DNA from 3 places in the Mesorhizobium sp. LjNodule214 genome. Region 1 is predicted to be linked to each of the others. Evidence: riboswitches for the same ligand, from Rfam matches in the RefSeq annotation. Region 1 holds a riboswitch; each other region holds the start of a gene.
The links. Region 1 has a riboswitch for S-adenosylmethionine ahead of ACSQ3Z_RS07985 (O-succinylhomoserine sulfhydrylase). Riboswitches for the same ligand answer to the same signal wherever they lie in the genome.

Region 1 (5,853 bases):
AACAGTCCCGGCGGAAGTCTCGGCGCGCTCTTTGACTAGGTCAACGGAGCGCGGCGCCTGTCTCTTCCGTCTTTGTGCGCACCTGCCGCCAAACAATGTCATTTAAGTGACACATGACAATGATGGTGTGCACGGACCGTGCCGGGCGACTCGGGCGCTCTGTCGACCTGTTCAAAACGGCCCTCTTCCGGCCGGCTTTTCCGGAGTGACGAGATCTCGATGGAACTGATCGTCATCGCCGCTGCCCTGCTTTCGACAGCCCTCATTCTTTCAAATCTCGCCAGCATCCTGCTTGCGGCCTTCAGGCTGAAGCGGCCGCGAGCGCTTGCGCAGCCAGCCGGCAAGGCGCCGCCGGTGTCGATCGTCATCCCATCCCGCGGCGTCGAGCCGTTCACCGAGGAGACGCTTCAGCGCGCCTTCTCGCTCGACTGGCCGCGCTACGAACTCGTCTTCTGTGTCGCCCATGCCGACGATCCGGTGGTCAAGCTGATAAACAGGGCGATCGTCCGGTTTCCCAAGATACCGGCCCGGTTGCTGGTCGGCGACGACCGCATCAGCGCCAATCCCAAGCTCAACAATTGCGTCAAGGGTTGGGAAGCGGCGCGCCACCACTGGGTCATCCTTGCCGATTCCAACGTGCTGATGCCGAGGGACTATGTCCAGCACCTGATGGCGGCGTGGCGACCCGACACCGGCCTTGTCTGCTCGACGCCGATCGGCTCGCGTCCGGACGGCTTCTGGGCCGAGGTCGAATGCGCCTTCCTCAACACGCTGCAGGCGCGCTGGCAATACACAGGCGAGGCGCTCGGCCTGGGCTTCGCCCAAGGCAAGAGCATGCTGTGGAAGAAACCCGTGCTCGACGCCAATGGCGGCATCCGCGCGCTTGCCGCCGAGATCGCCGAGGACGCCGCCGCGACCAAGCTGGTCAACGGGCTGGGGCTGCGCGTCAATCTTGTCGCTTCGCCCTTCGAGCAGCCGCTTGGGGAGCGCCATCTCGGTGACATATGGTCGCGCCAGGCCCGCTGGGCGCGCCTGCGCCGCGTCACCTTCCCGTTGTTCTTCGCCCCCGAAATCCTGACCGGCGTGGCCGTGCCGCTGGCACTGGCGCTGGTCGCAGCGGCCGGCGCCGGCATCAGTCTGTCGCTCACCGTGCTCTGCGTTCTGGCGCTCGCCTATGTGCCGGAATGCGCGTTGGCTTGGGCCAAGGGCTGGTATCTGTCGCCACGTACCATTCCGGCGATGATGGTGCGTGACCTGATGCTGCCGGCGATCTGGGCGCGCGGCTGGCTCGGCGGCTCGGTCGACTGGCGCGGCAATGCGATGACCATCCGCACCAAGGCTATGACCGAGCTGGAAGAGGGCGCCTGAGCAACGCTCAGGCGTTTGTCCAATCGCAGTCTGGACCCTTTATTTGGCGGATTTCAGCGCCTGTTCGACATCGGCGAGCAGATCGTCCGCATCCTCAAGTCCGACCGAAAGCCTGAGCGTGCCCGGGCCGATACCGAGCTCGGCGCGCGCCTCGTCGCTGAGGTTCTTGTGCGTCGTCGTCGCCGGATGGGTTATCAGGCTCTTGGCGTCGCCGAGATTGTTGGAGATCAGCACGATGTCAAGCGCGTTCTGGAAGGCGAAGGCCGCCTGCTTGCCGCCCTTGACGTCGAGACAGATCAGCGTCGAGCCGCCCGTCATCTGCTTCTTGACGATATCGGCCTGCGGATGGTCGGCGCGGCCCGGATAGATGACGCGGGCGATTTCTGGGCGCTCGGCAAGGAAGTCGGCGATCTTGCCGGCACTTTCCGTCTGCTGGCGCACGCGCAGCGGCAGCGTCTCCAGGCCCTTGAGCAGCGTCCAGGCATTGAACGGCGACAGGCTGGGGCCGGTGTGGCGGAAATAGTCGTGCAAATTCTCGTCGATCCACTTCTTGTCCGACAGGATGACACCGCCGAGGCAGCGGCCCTGGCCGTCAATATGTTTTGTCGCCGAATAGACGACGATATGGGCGCCAAGCTGCAAGGGCTTCTGCTGCAAGGGCGTGGCAAAGACGTTGTCGACGATCAGCCTGGCGCCGATCGAATTGGCCAGCGAAGCGACGGCGGCGATGTCGACCACTTCCAGCGTCGGATTGGTCGGGCTTTCGAGGAAGAACAGTTTGGTGTTCGGCCTGACCGCCTTTTCCCAGTTGGCGATATCGGTGCCGTCGACCAGCGTTGCCTCGATGCCGTATTTCGGCGCCAGCGTCTCGACCACCCAGCGGCAGGAGCCGAACAGCGCGCGTGCCGCCACGATATGGTCGCCGGCCCTGGCGCTGCACAGAAGGGCAGCCGTCACCGCCGCCATGCCGGAGGCCGTGGCGCGCGCGTCTTCCGCGCCTTCCAGCGCGCACATGCGCTTTTCGAACATGTCGACGGTGGGATTGGCATAGCGCGAATAGATGAAGCCCGGTTCCTCGCCCTTGAAGCGGGCTTCCGCCGCCTGTGCCGTCTCGTAGACATAGCCCTGGGTGAGGTACATCGCCTCGGAGGTCTCGCCGAAGCCGGAACGCAAGGTCCCGCCATGCACGAGTGCCGTCTGAGGTTTCCAGTCGCGCTTCTTGGTCATTGCTCTGTCCCAAACACAAAAAAAACCGGCCGCGAAAGTCGCAACCGGTCCATACGGCCTTGCGGCCAACGGTCCTTTAGCGACTTGTTTAACGTGGCTGCAAGCCGACCGGCCAAATCACCACGGGATAACGACCCTTTAGACCCGCACCGCGCTTGCGTCAATTGCCGGCTTCATTAAGAGGTTTGTACCAGGCAGGTTCCGCAAAAGTGTTCGACGGTTTTGCGGCAAGAACCTGCGGCGAAAAAAAGCCCGGCCTTGAAGCGGAGCCAAGCCTTTGCGGCAGACAGGCATTCTTCCCGATCAGGACATTTCCGCGCTTTTCCAGTCGGGCGCGCTGAAATCGCCGCGCGCTCTCGACGCCGACCAAATCCAGCCGGCCAGCCTCGATCTGAGGCTCGGCGACAAGGCCTGGCGCGTGCGCGCCTCCTTCCTGCCCGGTCCCAACCACCAGGTCGTCGACAAGCTCGAGCGGCTGAAGCTGCACGAGATCAGCCTCGCCGAGGGCGCTGTGCTGGAAACCGGCTGCGTCTACATCGTGCCGCTGCTGGAAAGCCTGGCCTTGCCGGCCGACATTTCCGCTTCGGCCAACCCGAAGAGCTCGACCGGGCGGCTCGACATCTTCACCCGCGTGATGACCGATCGCGGCCATGAGTTCGACAAGATCGCCGCCGGCTATCATGGTCCACTCTATCTCGAGGTCAGCCCGCGCACCTTCCCGATCGTCGTGCGCGCCGGCTCGCGGCTGTCGCAGATCCGTTTCCGTACTGGCAACGCGCTGCTGTCGGAAGATGAATTGCGCGACCTGCACCATGCCGAGATGCTGGTGGCCACCGAGCCGCCTAACATTTCCGGCGGCGGCATTGCGCTGTCCATCGATCTCGACGGCGACAAGGACGGGCTGGTAGGCTATCGCGGCAAGCACCACACCGGCCTGATCGATGTCGACAAGCGTGCCGCGCAGGATGTCGTCGATTTCTGGGAGCCGCTCTACAAGAGCGGCGCCGGCGAACTGGTGCTCGATCCGGACGAGTTCTACATCCTGGTGTCCCGCGAGGCGGTGCATGTGCCGCCGCTCTACGCCGCCGAGATGACGCCCTTCGACCCGCTGGTCGGCGAATTCCGCGTCCATTATGCCGGCTTCTTCGATCCGGGCTTCGGCCATTCGGCGGCCGGCGGCACCGGCAGCCGGGCGGTGCTCGAAGTGCGCAGCCATGAAGTGCCCTTCATCCTCGATCACGGCCAGATCGTTGGGCGGCTGGTCTACGAGCACATGCTGAAACGGCCGCAGGCGCTTTACGGCACCGATCTCGGCTCGAACTACCAGGCGCAGGGCCTGAAACTGTCCAAGCATTTCCGCGCCGCGCGCTGATCTTTCCGCCACCGCCAGACCGTGCTTGCCTGACCGGGCGCGCCATGCTTGGCTGTGCCTCGGTCCGTCAAGGTGACGGAAATAAAGGGGAAGACCATGCAAATCTCGAGATGGATCCTGTCGGCAGCCGCGGCTGCCATGCTGACGCTCGGCGCCGGTTCGATGTCGGTGCAGGCAGCGGAGAAACTGAAGATCGGCACCGAGGGCGCCTATCCGCCGTTCAACACCATCACTCCGGACGGCAAGGTCGTCGGCTTCGACATCGACATCGCCGATGCGTTGTGCGCGCAGATGAAGGTCGAATGCGAAATCGTCACCCAGGACTGGGACGGCATCATTCCCGCCCTGCAGGCCAAGAAATTCGACGCCATTATCGCGTCGATGAGCATCACCGAGGAGCGCAAGAAGCAGGTCGCCTTCACCAACAAATACTATACGACGCCGCTTGCGCTGGTCGCGCCGAAGGACAGCGAGCTGACCTCGACCGACCCGGCAGCCCTTGCCGGCAAGACCGTGGGTGCCCAGGCATCGACCACCCAGGCCGATTTCGCCCAGGACGTCTACGGCAAGGCCGGCGCCGAGGCCAAACTCTACCCGACCCAGGAAGAGGCGATCACCGACCTGCAAAACGGCCGCCTCGACGCGGTGATCTCGGACAAGTTTGTGCTGGTCGACTGGATGAAGAAGGCGAGCGACGGCTGCTGCAAGATGGTCGGCGACGTCAAGGGCACCGAGACTGAAGCCGGCATCGCCGTGCGCCTTGACGACACCGCACTGCGCGACAAGCTCAACGCGGCCATAGACGCCATCGTCGCCGACGGCACCTACAAGAAGATCCAGGCCAAGTATTTCGACTTCGATATTTATTGAGAGGTTGAAACTGCCAATCTCCCCCACAAGGAGGGGGGAGATCACGCTGTCATCGCCTGCTTTACAGCGCCTTCACCGCCACCTTCACCGGCTTTTCGATTTCGAGCGGGTTGCGCAGCGGCAGGCCGAAGTCACCGGCTTCGATCTCGAAAACATCGCCGGCTTCGGTCCTGATGCCGTCGGCGAAGGACAGCGTCGCCGTGCCGAACATGTGCACATGCACGTCGCCGGGCTGGCGGAAGGCCGAGTATTTGAAATGGTGGTGTTCGAGATTGGCGATGGTGTGCGACATGTTCGCCTCGCCCGACAGGAACGGCTTTTCCCAAAGCAGCTTGCCGTCGCGAACAATGCGCGATGAGCCCCTGACGTCGGAGGGCAGATCGCCAATCAGGATCTCCGGCCCGAACGAGGCGTTGCGCAGCTTGGAATGCGCCAGGAACAGGTAGTTCACGCGCTCGGTGACATGGTCTGAAAACTCGTTCGATAGCGTGAAGCCGACGCGGAACGGCGCGCCGTCGTCGCCGATGACGTAGATGCCGGCGATCTCCGGCTCCTCGCCGGCATCCTGTGCGAAGGCGGGCGACATCAGCGCCGCGCCTGGCGCCACCGCCATGGTGCCGTTGCCCTTGTAGAACCATTCCGGCTGCACGCCGGTCTGGCCCTTCGCCGGCTTGCCGCCCTCCAACCCCATGCGGAACATCTTCATGGAATCGGTGAGCTGCTCCTCGCCATCCGAATTGAGCTTCTTGTGCATGGAATCGCGCGTCGCCGCCGACCCGAGATGCGTCAATCCGGTGCCGGTGAGGTGGAGGTGCGCCGGATCCGGATGATTGATCGGCGACAGCACCCGTCCCTTCTTGTAGGCGGCGTCGAGATCGACGGCCTCACCAAAACCCTTGCGCTCGATCAGCGCGGCGAGCCCGGTGCCTGTGCGCGCGGCCTCCATGGCCAGCGAATAGACGCTGCGGGCGCCGTTGATGATCCGGGTCTTGCCGCCGTTGCGGGCAACGACGCGG
Region 2 (5,853 bases), on a different contig from region 1:
CGTCGGGTAGTCAGCAAGGTCAGCAACGGGTCAGGTCATGACGATGCCCACGCCGCCCATAATGTCCGCTTGAAGATTCGCAGCCTGAAGCTGCCAGTCCGCTTGCGGCCTAATCGACGTCATTCCGGATCAAACCTCGGACGAAGCCGCTTAGAATTTTATCGGGCAGTTTTCGCCGCGATGGCGGCGCGTTTAATTAGCCACAATGTTAACATTAGTTGCCCACCAGTTCATGCAGCTTCCCACACTTGATTCAGTATCCTCGCTGCCAGGGCAGCTTTGTCCTGGGGCAAGAAGCGGCCATAGTGCTTAGCCACCATGTCGGGAGTGTCCTGAATCGCGTAGCTCGCCTGCTCGTAGGACCCAGTCTGCTTGAGAATGTGGGTCGCAAGCCCGAGCGCGCAAAGTCCGCTCTTGGCCGGTTTCGTTGAAAAAGTTCGCGACTGAGCCCGCGGTGACACTCTCTAAAATGTCGTTCCCGAAGAGTCCGTTGGCGCCACCGCAATACGGGGTTTGATCCGCCTGTCCGGTGGGGCACCCATCTCTCGCTCAAAGCGGAGCTCACAATCTCTGTGTCGTCGAAACACGCCGAAGTGCCAGATCCAGTGGCTTTGCAGAGCGCTTCATGTGGCGTTCAATGGCCCTCTCGTCCCCTCGAACGGAATGCCGAGATCGGGGCCTGCGCCGGTTCGACCACAAGCCCGCTCTCCGTGAAGAGCAGGCTGCCCACGTTTTAACTACCAACTCGCGATCGATGCGCCAGCATGGCAGCGCTATTCCGGCAGCCCCGCCTTTCGCAAACCTTCTGAAAGCAGAGCCATATCGGCCGCACGGATGATTGAAACGACGTCGGCGAGATTGGAAATTCGTTGGCTAGGATCGAGGGCGAGAATTCGGCTCACCACCTTTTGCGCATCCTCGGTTCGGCCGGCGTGAGCATAGCTTGCAGCCGCAATGCGCAACGACGGCAAAAAGTCCGGCTTTTCCCGCAACGACCTTTCAGCCCAAGATGATGCCTCCTCAAATCGACCAGCGAAGAGATGAGCCACTGCAACCGCAATCTGCATATCGAAAATGAGCGGGTCGACTGGGCTCATGCGTATCGCAGTCGCCAGGTGCTGGAGTGAGGTTTCCGTATCACCGAGGTCGGCTCTGACCCAGCCGCTGAATAGCCACGCAGTGGCCAGGTTCGGATTGAGCGCAAGCGCACGATCAATGAACGCTGCCCCGCTATTGTTGTCGCCCACGACGAAGGCGAGCGCGCTCCCGCCGCGTGCGAGCGCAACCGCGTCATCCCTCCCCAAATCCACTGCCTTCAGAGCCAGGCGTTCCGTCTCGGCGGTTTCTTGCTTGCGATCCGTCATCCAACCGTTCGCCTTGCGTATGACGGCACACCAGGCGGCCATGCCGTATGCCGAGGCGAATTCGGGGTCGAGTTCGATGGCTTTGTAAAACAACTGGAGGGCGTTTGCGGTGAATTCCCTGGTCAACTGGTGGAGGCTTGCTATCCCGCGCAGATAGTAGTCGTAAGCGTCAAGGTGCTCGGTCGGCTTGCGCTTGGCCCGCTCGATCTCTGCCTCTTCCAGCTTCGGAGCGATCGCTCCGACGACGCTCCTGGTCACTTCCTCCTGCAGGTCAAAAACGTCCTCCAGCCCGCCGTCGAAACGGTCGGCCCATAGATGTGCACCCGTTGTCGCATCGATAAGCTGCCCGGTGATGCGCACCCTGCTCGCCGCCTTGCGCACGCTCCCTTCAAGCACGTAGCGCACACCAAGCTCGCGTCCAACCTGCCTAATGTCCACTGCCCGGCCCTTGTAGGTAAAGCTCGAGTTGCGCGCGATGACGAACAGCCAGCGCGTCCGGGACAGCGCGGTGATGATCTCCTCCACCATGCCATCAGCGAAGTAGCCCTGCTCGGGGTCGCCACTTAGGTTGTCGAATGGCAAGACCGCGATGGACGGTTTTTCGGGAAGCGTCAGCGTATCCCTTGTCGAGAATGCCGAAGTGGGTTTTGCTCGACTGACCCGATAGGCGCGCACCGCCGCCACGATGTTGTGGACCTGATGGCTACCGAGGTCGGTGTAGGCGTAGTCTAGTTTGCCTTTGACCTGCTCGTAGACGTTGCTCGCGACGCAGACGCTGCCAGGTTCTGCAAGCTTCTCGATCCGCGCGGCGATGTTCACGCCATCACCGTAGATCGTATCGTCCTCTGCAATCACGTCGCCCAAATTCACGCCCATGCGGAAAGTCATGCGCTTTTCTTCGGGCAAACTTGCATTGTGAGCGGCCAATCCCTCCTGGGCTTCGACCGCACACTGCACCGCGTGGACTGCGCTGGCGAATTCGACAAGAAGGCTGTCGCCAGCGGAACCGACGATGCGTCCGTGCGACTCTGTGATCTTGGGCTCGATCACTTCGGCGCGAAGCCTCCTCAGCTGTGCGAGCGTGCCAACCTCGTCGGCTCCCATGAGGCGGCTGTAGCCGACGACGTCGGCAGCAAGGATTGCGGTGAGGCGTCGCTCCATACTTGTGTCCTGCCTCTTTCATAGGTCGAAGCTCCGGGCGGCGAGCGTATTCTAGTCCTGCCTCGGATGCGAGCGTGCAGTGCCGGCGCCAGCACAGATCAACTTACCACGTCGCTTTGGCCATTCCTCACATGGCGTGGTTTATGGTCCGATCGCGGGTGCTGCCGGAGGGCTATTTTAGGGTCAGCTCACGACATCAGACCTTGGAGGTTGAACGTCCGCTATCGTCACTCCCTAGCTACAAGCGGACCTACTGCTCTCGGCCCAAGAACGCGACGTCCGAGTAGTGGCTTGGTAGTTGGCGCAACGTGCCCGTTCTGGCTGTTGAGCCGAACGGCAACTTCCCATTCACCTCGGCCATCGGCGGCAGCCAGTTGGTAGAGTTTGACTCTAGACTAGAACGCCAGCGGGTGAGATCGCCGCCGCCGGGACGGCCGGTCGCCGGCACCCGCCTCCGGGGTTTGTCCTGTAGCGGGGTGGGGGTGGTTTGTGGAGCCTCAAATCTGCTCGATCTCACACCCCCCAAACTTCAACCACGAGGAGAAAACTTGCCGAAGTGCAATCGTTTTTGTTAAACTGATCTGTGCATCCAGAGAGGGCTTCGGCCCCGCCAACCAGCCTGACCGGCAACGGTGGTGAAGACGATGTGGCCCTGAACGGGGCAACAGTAGGTCGCCAGCCCTCCAGATGCGTGCGAAACGATGGAGGGCATTTTCATGAAGGGGAGGGTACTTCGCGCGAATTGCAGGCGATGATCGCAACCCATGTGACCGCCTATGCCGCGCTCCATCGAGCAGTTCATCGAGCGGGCAGCAGCTGGCACGACCGCAAGATGGCAGACCGAGTTGAACAGGAAGCATTGCTGGACATCTGTTCCTATCCTGCGATCAGCCGGGACGACCGCCGAGCCAAGGCCGAGTACCTGTTGACTGTTGAGGCACGAGGCGAGCTCGACCTGGAAGAGCACATGCAGGCCATCTTGCACTCCATGATACGGGGTTGACTGCTGCGGGTTGACGCGGAAGGCCGATCAAGCTTCGCAAAGTCCAAGCCCGCTGCGAATGCCCACTTAGGTCAGTACCGGTTGTCAACGAACGTCCGATTCGGGCCGGGAGCAGTAGGTCCGCTTGTGGTGCAGGGAAGAACGATAGCGGACGTTAAATCTCCAGGATCCGATGTCCTGAGTTGACCCAAAGCGGCCTCCCAATACCGCGCTCGTTTCGGAGGATTGTGGCGCACCAACTGCAAGCTTCTGAAGCGGACAGTAGCCCCAAGATCGGGCCTTGCCGGACGACATCGAACAGAAAACTCACTTACGCGTCTGATGGTCCCGCGAGGGCTTTGGCGATAGCAGAAAGCAAAAGCTTGGCTGCGAATGGTTTGTGCAGATATGCAAGGCAGCCTGCTGCAAGCGCCTGCGCTTCAAGAGTGTCGTCGTCGACGGCAGTGATGAAGATAACCGGTAAGCTAGAGCCTGAATCGGTTAGCCAATGGCGCAATTGGATGCCGGACATATTGCCAAGATGAATGTCGAGCACCAGGCAAGCTATAGTGCTGGAAGCATCGCGTTCGAGAAATCTTTCTGCCGAATCGTTACCCCATGGTTTTGTAACCGTGTGCGTATAGCAACCGTTCGATGCTTCTTCGCATGCTCGGATCATCTTCCACGACAGCCACTGTCCATGGCGGGCTTTCCAAATTCGTTCCTCGAAGGGCTGACGGGCATGAGCGTTTCGAACGGGATTGTGAGCCGAGTTAATGTCGCTGGATATTGGCCTTTGGTGAAGAATCGGGCGTTGGATTTGGGACTATGGGCGTTGGCTCGATGCGCCCTAGTCGCTCGGCGATAGACACCATCTCGGCCAGCGAGGTCACGCTTAGCTTTTCCATGATGCTGTGCCGGTGCGCCTTGATCGTTCGCTCGGATGTGTTCAAGTCATACGCAACCTGCTTGTTCCGCTTGCCGCGAACAACAAAGTCGAAAACCTGGATTTCGCGGGGCGTAAGATTTGACACCTTGGCCTGAAGCACCTGAATCTGATCGTGTCCGGCGCGCCGCTTCTCGTTCTGCACCAGCGCGCGCTCGATCGCCGCTCGCAAGATTTTCGACGAGACGGGTTTCTCCAGAAAATCATCGGCGCCTGCCTTCATCGCCTGGACGCTGGCTGCGATGGTGCCTTGGCCCGTCAAAAAGACGATGGGAAGCAGCGGCACCGCCTGCGCGAGCCTTTCCTGCAGCTCCGGGCCGCTGAGCCCGGGCATACGCAGATCCAGCAGGATGCATCCGGCTTCGGATTCAGGCACCCGAGCCAGGAAATCCTCGCCCGACTCGTAGCAGTTGGCCCGATAGCCCGAAACTTCGACGATCCGACCGAGCGCCGTTCGAAACGACGCGTCGTCATCGATGATGTGGATGATCGGTTCCATGGTCAGGCAGCTTGGGCGAGTGGCAGGACGAAACGGAATACGGCGCCGCCACCGGCACGATTGTCCGCCCAGATCTTTCCGCCGTAGGTTTCCACGATGGCGCGGGCGATTGAGAGCCCAAGCCCGGTGCCAGTGGATTTGGTCGTGTAGAACGCATCGAACACACTGTCGAGGCGGTTTTTCGGAATGCCGTGCCCAGTGTCGGAAATCGACAGCTCTACCTTCGCGTCATCATGCAGCGCGGCGTGAAACGTCAGCTTGCGATCGATGGTAGAGGCATCAGTCATGGCGTCCATCGCATTGGTTGCCAGGTTCAGAATGACTTGCTGAAGATGAACCCTGTCGGCCCTGACCGGTAGTCGATGGCCCGGTTTTTCGGCGCTGACAACGACGCGAACGTCCACCGAACGACGCCGTTGCGGTCGAGCAGGAACTGACCCATGAGCTGGCCCACGCCGGTCGCCATCATTTGCTGGTCCGCTTCAGTGATATCGTAATTGTCTTTTTTGTTCAGATATTCGAGCGTGGCAAACGGATCCATCGGCTCAGGCATTTCGCCCGGCACGTTGACCCGCATCGCCTTCACATCGCTCATTGAGACCTTGTGCGGCCATACGCTCTCGCCCTCGGTGATCTGCATATTGGGGAGCCCAAAGGCGCGGTGTGAAGCCCGCTCAGGATCAGACGCCGCGAGCAGAGCCGGCATCGGATGATAACGGAGATAAAGGCGTGCCCGTTCGATGGGCGTGTTCACCACCGTGAGGGTTTCGATGCCCTTTGCGTTAAGGGCTGGTGTGAGCAGCGAAACCGTCGCGATATGACGCCTGCAAAAAGGACAATGGAGACCTCGATACAGTCCGACCAGCACTGGCTTCTCGCCGCGGAAATCGTCGATAGCTAT
Region 3 (5,853 bases), on a different contig from region 1:
AGGCAAGATCAAGCCGGTCGATTAGGAACAACGAATGAGCAGACCGGTAAGGCTCTTGAGCGTTGGCGCGCTGACGCTGGACACGATCCTTCGCCTCGACACGCTGCCCATGCATCAGGGCAAGTTTATCGCCTCCGACGCTGCCCAGATGGCCTCCGGCATGGCCACCAGTGCTGCTTGCGCCGCGCGGCGTCTCGGCGCCGAGGTTTCGCTTTGGGCAAGCGCGGGCGACGATGCCGTCGCCGACCAACTCATTGCCGGCATCGAGGCCGAGGGTGTCGATTGCAGCCTTGTCCGGCGCGTCAGTGGCGCGCGCTCGGCACTGGCGGCGATCCTGGTCGACGCCCATGGCGAACGCATCATCGTTCCCTTTTACGACCCGAAGGCGCAGGCCGATCCCGAGAAATTGCCCGCCGATCTTTCCGGTTTCGACGCCGTGCTGGTCGATGTCCGCTGGCCGGGCGCTGCCGCACTTGCCCTGACCGCGGCAAGCGCCGCCGGCTGTCCGGCGATCCTCGACGCCGATACCGCGCCGCTGGAGGTGCTGGAGCAATTGTTGCCTTTAGCCACGCACATCGTCGCCTCCGAGCCTGCGGCACGCATCGTTTGCGGCCAGGCACTGGATCCGGAGACTGCCTGCGCCGACCTCGCCAGCCGCACCGATGCCTTTGTCGCGGTGACAGGCGGGGCGGCGGGAAGCTGGTGGCATGACCATTCCGCCGGCTGTGTGCGCCATGTCGAGGCGCCGAGGATCAAGGCGGTGGACACACTTGCCGCCGGCGATGTATTTCACGGCGCCTTTGCCGTCGGCCTCGCGGAGGCCATGCCTCCCGAGCAGGCCTTGCGCTTTGCCAGTGCTGCCGCCGCGCTCAAATGCCTGCGCTTCGGCGGCCGGCTGGGCGCGCCGGACCGGGCCGAGACGCTGGCCATGATGGCGGCCCACTGGCCGGCAAATTTGGAGGCGTGAGACCTACCCCTTGGCCGGATGCTCGACGGCTTGCCGGCCGAAGTCCGGCACGTCGATGTCCTGGCCGGCCTCAATGATCGAGCGGCGCACGGCACGCGTGCGGGTGAACAGGTCGAACAGCTTTTCGCCGTCGCCCCAGCGGATCGCCCGCTGCAGCGAGGCGAGATCCTCCGAGAATCGCGCCAGCATTTCGAGGATCGCATCCTTGTTATGCAGGCAGACGTCGCGCCACATGGTCGGGTCGGAAGCGGCGAGACGGGTGAAGTCGCGAAAACCGGAAGCCGAATATTTGATGACTTCGGACTTGGTCACCGACTGCAAATCGTCGGCGGTGCCGACGATGTTGTAGGCGATGATATGAGGCAGATGCGAGACGATGGCCAAAGTCATATCGTGATGCTGCGGGTCCATTGTGTCGATGTTGGAGCCGCAACGCCGCCAGAATTCCGACAGCCGCTCCAGCGCCTCCGGATCGGTGCCCGGCAGCGGCGTGAAGATGCACCAGCGATTGTCGAAGAGGTCGGCGAAGCCGGCATCCGGCCCCGATTTTTCCGTGCCGGCCAGCGGATGGCCGGGTATGAAATGCACGCTCTCCGGCACATGCGGCTGCATCTGCGCGATGACGGAGGCCTTGGTCGAGCCGACATCGGTGAGGATGGCGCCCTTCTTCAGCGCCGGCGCGATTTCTTCCGCGACCGCGCCGGAGGAGCCGACCGGCACCGAAACGATGATCAGATCGGCATCGCGCACCGCTTCCTTCGCATCGGTGGTGTAGGAATCCCCCAGCCCAAGTTCCCTGGCCCGCCCCAGCGTCGTTTCGCTGCGCGTCGAGATGGCGACATGGCGAGCGAGGCCCTCGCGGCGGATGACGCGGGCCAGCGACGAGCCGATCAGGCCGATGCCGACCAGCGCGATCTTTTCGAACAGCGGTGATGTCATGGTGTTCTAGCTTTTCAGGAATGTCGTGAGGGCGTCGATGACGCCGCGATTGGCTTCTTCGGTGCCGATGCTCATGCGCAGCGCATTGGGAAAGCCGTAACCGGAAACGCGCCGCAAAATGAAGCCGCGCGCAGTAAGGTAGTCGTCGGCAGCCGCCGCCGAATGCTTCTTGTCGTCGAGAAAGTGGATCAGCAGGAAATTGCCGACGCTCGGCGTTACCCTGAGGCCCAGCTTTGTCAATTCCTCAGTCAACCAGGTCAGCCAGGTCTCGTTGTGCACCACGCTGCGCTCGACATGGGCGCGGTCGCGGATGGCGGCGATCCCGGCCTCGATCGCCGTGGCGTTGACGTTGAAGGGGCCGCGAATGCGGTTGATCGCGTCGACGACGTGCATCGGACCATACATCCAGCCGATCCGCGCCCCGCCAAGGCCGAGCTTGGAGAAGGTGCGGGTCATGACCACGTTCTCGGTTCCGCCGACCAACTCGATGCCGGCTTCATAGTCGTTGCGGCGGACATATTCTGCGTAAGCCGCATCGAGCACCAGAAGCACGTTTTTCGGCAGCCTCGCATGCAGGCGGCGCACCTCCTGGAACGGCACATAGGTGCCGGTCGGATTGTTGGGATTGGCGAGAAACACGATCTTGGTGCGCGGCGTCACGGCGGCCAGTATCGCATCGATGTCGGCGCGCTCGTCGGTCTCCTTGACAGCGACCGGCGTCGCACCGGCCGACTGGATGTAGATCTTGTAGACCATGAAGGCGTGTTCGGTAAAAATCGCTTCATCGCCAGGCGCCAGATAGGTCTGCGCCAGCAGGCCCAATATCTCGTCGGAGCCGTTGGAACAGATGATGTTTGCCGCATTCAGCCCGTGCACCTCGGCGATCGCCTCGCGCAGCCGCCTGGCGGTGCCGTCGGGATAGATATCGAGTTTTGCCGCGACCTCGCGCGCGGCCTCGATCGCCTTCGGCGACGGGCCGAGCGGGTTCTCGTTCGACGACAATTTGTAGACCTTGGCGACACCGGCCGGCGCCGTGCTCTTGCCGGGCACATAGGCGTCGATATCCATGATGCCCGCGCGGGGCGTTGGCCGTGCCTGATCCGGTCTCTTGTTCATGTCTAACAAATCCATCGAGAATTCTTCCGCCGGAAGCCGCAGCGGAAATACTAGCCGTGGCCCGGAATGTCGAGAGCCGGCAGTGGCGCGAGCGACCGGCCGTTGACGGCAAGGCGCGCGAGTTCTAGAAGAATGTGACAGTTCCGTGGTGATTTGGCCGGTCGGCTTGCAGCCACGTTAAACAACTCGCTAAAGGGCCGTTTGCATCCTGTAACCGGCTTTGCGAGGGCATTGCCGGTTTTTTGTTGTCCGCCGCCGGCCGGACGATGCGTAATGCAAGAGAGAGACAATGGCCGCTCCGCGCCCTGGAAAAACCAACAACGAGATCGACGCACCGTCGAGCCCGGTGTTGCGTTTCGGCGCCGACAAGCCGCTGAAGCTCGACGCCGGCACGCTTTTGTCGCCGTTCCAGATCGCCTACCAGACCTATGGCACGCTGAACGATGCCCGCTCCAACGCCATCCTCGTCTGCCATGCGCTGACCGGCGACCAGCACGTTGCCAGCACCAATCCGGTGACCGGCAAGCCGGGCTGGTGGGAGGCGCTGATCGGCCCCGGCAGGATCATCGACACCAACCGTTTCTTCGTCATCTGTTCCAACGTCATCGGCGGCTGTCTCGGGTCCACCGGCCCCGCCTCGACCAATCCGGCCACCGGCAAGCCCTACGGGCTCGACCTGCCGATCATCACCATCCGCGACATGGTGCGAGCGCAGCTTATGCTGGTCGACCATTTCGGCATCGAAAAACTGTTCTGCGTGCTCGGCGGCTCGATGGGCGGCATGCAGGTGCTGGAATGGGCCTCGACCTATCCGGAGCGCGTCTTCTCTGCGTTGCCGATCGCCACCGGCGCCCGCCATTCCTCGCAGAACATCGCCTTCCATGAGGTCGGCCGGCAAGCCGTCATGGCCGACCCGGACTGGCATGGCGGCAAATATTTCGAGCATGGCAAGCGCCCGGAAAAGGGCCTGGCGGTGGCGCGCATGGCCGCCCACATCACCTATCTGTCGGAAGCGGCACTTCACCGCAAGTTCGGCCGCAATCTGCAGGACCGCGAGGCGCTGACGTTCGGCTTCGACGCCGACTTCCAGATCGAGAGCTACCTGCGCCATCAGGGCATGACCTTCGTCGATCGCTTCGACGCCAACTCCTATCTCTACATGACCCGTTCCATGGATTACTTCGACCTCGCCGCCGACCATGGCGGCCGGCTGGCCGATGCCTTTGCCGGCACCAAGACCCGCTTCTGCCTGGTGTCCTTCACCAGCGACTGGCTGTTCCCGACCGAAGAGAGCCGCTCGATCGTGCATGCGCTGAACGCCGCCGGCGCCTCCGTCTCCTTCGTCGAGATCGACACCGACCGCGGCCACGATGCCTTCCTGCTCGAGGAACCGGAACTGTTCGCCGCCATCAACGGCTTCATCGGCTCGGCCGCCCGGGCCAGAGGGCTTAGCGCATGACCCCGAAAAGTAGCAGACTTTTCGGACCGGGACCATGCGCCAGGCAGGAGGCGAAGCCATGAGCGTCAACCGCGCCCAGCGCGTCGACCTTGAAGTCGTCGCCGGTCTCATCCCGCCGCGGTCGCGGGTGCTGGACGTCGGCTCCGGCGACGGCCTGCTGCTCGAACTGCTGCAGGCGACCAAGCACGTCGACGGCCGCGGCCTGGAATTGTCGCAGCGCGGCGTCAACGAATGCGTGGCGCGCGGCCTAAGCGTCATCCAGGGCGACGCCGACACGGACCTCGAATTCTATCCCGACAAGGGTTTTGATTTCGTCGTCCTGTCGCAGACCCTGCAGGCCACCCGCAACCCTAAGCTGGTGCTCGACGAACTGCTAAGGATCGGCAACCGCGCCATCGTCTCCTTCCCCAATTTCGGCCACTGGCGGGTGCGGCTGTCGCTGTTTGTCAAGGGACGGATGCCGGTGACCAAGGACCTGCCCTATTCCTGGTACGACACACCCAACATCCATTTCTGCACCATCCGCGACTTCGTCAATCTGGTCGAGGAGCTCGGCGCCACGGTGGAAAGGGCGACCGCTCTCGACGCCAACGGCCAGAAGATCGGCCTCTCGATGCCGTGGTGGTTCTGGAATTTCTTCGGCCAGCAGGCGGTGTTCTTGCTGAAGCGATGATCGTGGCTGGCTGCCGGCCATGCCGCTATTCCAGAACGTCGGTAGCCCTGTGCGGATGTTCGACGCCGTCGACGAAGACGACGTCGGATTGCGAGTTTTCGGTGCGCAGCGCCAGGATTGCCTGATAGGCGGGCGAATTGTACCACCCGCGTATATGGTCGAGGTCGGGGAATTCGATGACGATCAGATGTCCCGGCCAGGTATTTTCGACGACCTCCACCTCGCCACCATGCACCAGGAAGCGGCCGCCGAAGGGTTCCAGCGTGGCGTCGATCTTGTGCAGATATTCGACAATCTCAGGTCCCAATGTGGCCTGGCGCATGTGGGCAACGGCGTAAGCGGTCATGGCTGAACTCCTTTTGTGCAACTGGAGCAGTTTTGCCGACATGCGGTAGGCAGGTCGATTACGTGACGGGTAATAGCGGCAGCTACTTCGCCCGGCGGCAGTTGGATCGACTCCGACATTCCTTCCGGATGGGCTTGCCAGCCAACAGACGGTGTTGCAGTTCAGGCGCGGCTTGTGAAATTCGACGGGGCGCACGGCTTGCCCGCCGTCAGTCGGGATGACACAGGCGCTTCTTTTTTGTACGGTCGAATCGAATGCAATCCTGGGGTGGGCATGGAAGGCGGCCATCAAATCTATCCGCACATCGTAGAACCCGGGGCATAGCCGCATGGGAAAAACCATCGACCCGGCTC

Region 2: another riboswitch for S-adenosylmethionine. It lies ahead of ACSQ3Z_RS15130 (hypothetical protein); the one in region 1 lies ahead of ACSQ3Z_RS07985 (O-succinylhomoserine sulfhydrylase).
Region 3: another riboswitch for S-adenosylmethionine. It lies ahead of metX (homoserine O-acetyltransferase MetX); the one in region 1 lies ahead of ACSQ3Z_RS07985 (O-succinylhomoserine sulfhydrylase).

The regions. Positions count from the first base shown of each region.
Region 1 covers NZ_CAXUPE020000001.1:1,660,646-1,666,498, forward strand. The annotation lists gene ACSQ3Z_RS07980 (ceramide glucosyltransferase) at 220-1,368, shown strand; gene ACSQ3Z_RS07985 (O-succinylhomoserine sulfhydrylase) at 1,408-2,595, opposite strand; SAM riboswitch at 2,652-2,729, opposite strand; gene ACSQ3Z_RS07990 (2'-deoxycytidine 5'-triphosphate deaminase) at 2,873-3,967, shown strand; gene ACSQ3Z_RS07995 (ABC transporter substrate-binding protein) at 4,064-4,837, shown strand; gene araD1 (AraD1 family protein) at 4,899-5,853, opposite strand, start outside.
Region 2 covers NZ_CAXUPE020000002.1:252,771-258,623, reverse strand. The annotation lists gene ACSQ3Z_RS15135 (adenylate/guanylate cyclase domain-containing protein) at 774-2,525, opposite strand; SAM-I-IV-variant riboswitch at 3,106-3,204, shown strand; gene ACSQ3Z_RS15130 (hypothetical protein) at 3,268-3,528, shown strand; partial or broken gene ACSQ3Z_RS15125 (response regulator transcription factor) at 3,839-4,175, opposite strand; gene ACSQ3Z_RS15120 (response regulator transcription factor) at 4,281-4,952, opposite strand; partial or broken gene ACSQ3Z_RS15115 (sensor histidine kinase) at 4,955-5,365, opposite strand; gene ACSQ3Z_RS15110 (peroxiredoxin-like family protein) at 5,266-5,853, opposite strand, start outside.
Region 3 covers NZ_CAXUPE020000002.1:2,270,977-2,276,829, forward strand. The annotation lists gene ACSQ3Z_RS24685 (DUF2125 domain-containing protein) at 1-25, shown strand, start outside; gene ACSQ3Z_RS24690 (sugar kinase) at 35-967, shown strand; gene ACSQ3Z_RS24695 (prephenate/arogenate dehydrogenase family protein) at 971-1,906, opposite strand; gene hisC (histidinol-phosphate transaminase) at 1,913-3,022, opposite strand; SAM riboswitch at 3,158-3,235, shown strand; gene metX (homoserine O-acetyltransferase MetX) at 3,312-4,481, shown strand; gene metW (methionine biosynthesis protein MetW) at 4,540-5,154, shown strand; gene ACSQ3Z_RS24715 (DUF1330 domain-containing protein) at 5,180-5,500, opposite strand; gene ACSQ3Z_RS24720 (glycosyltransferase family 2 protein) at 5,829-5,853, shown strand, end outside.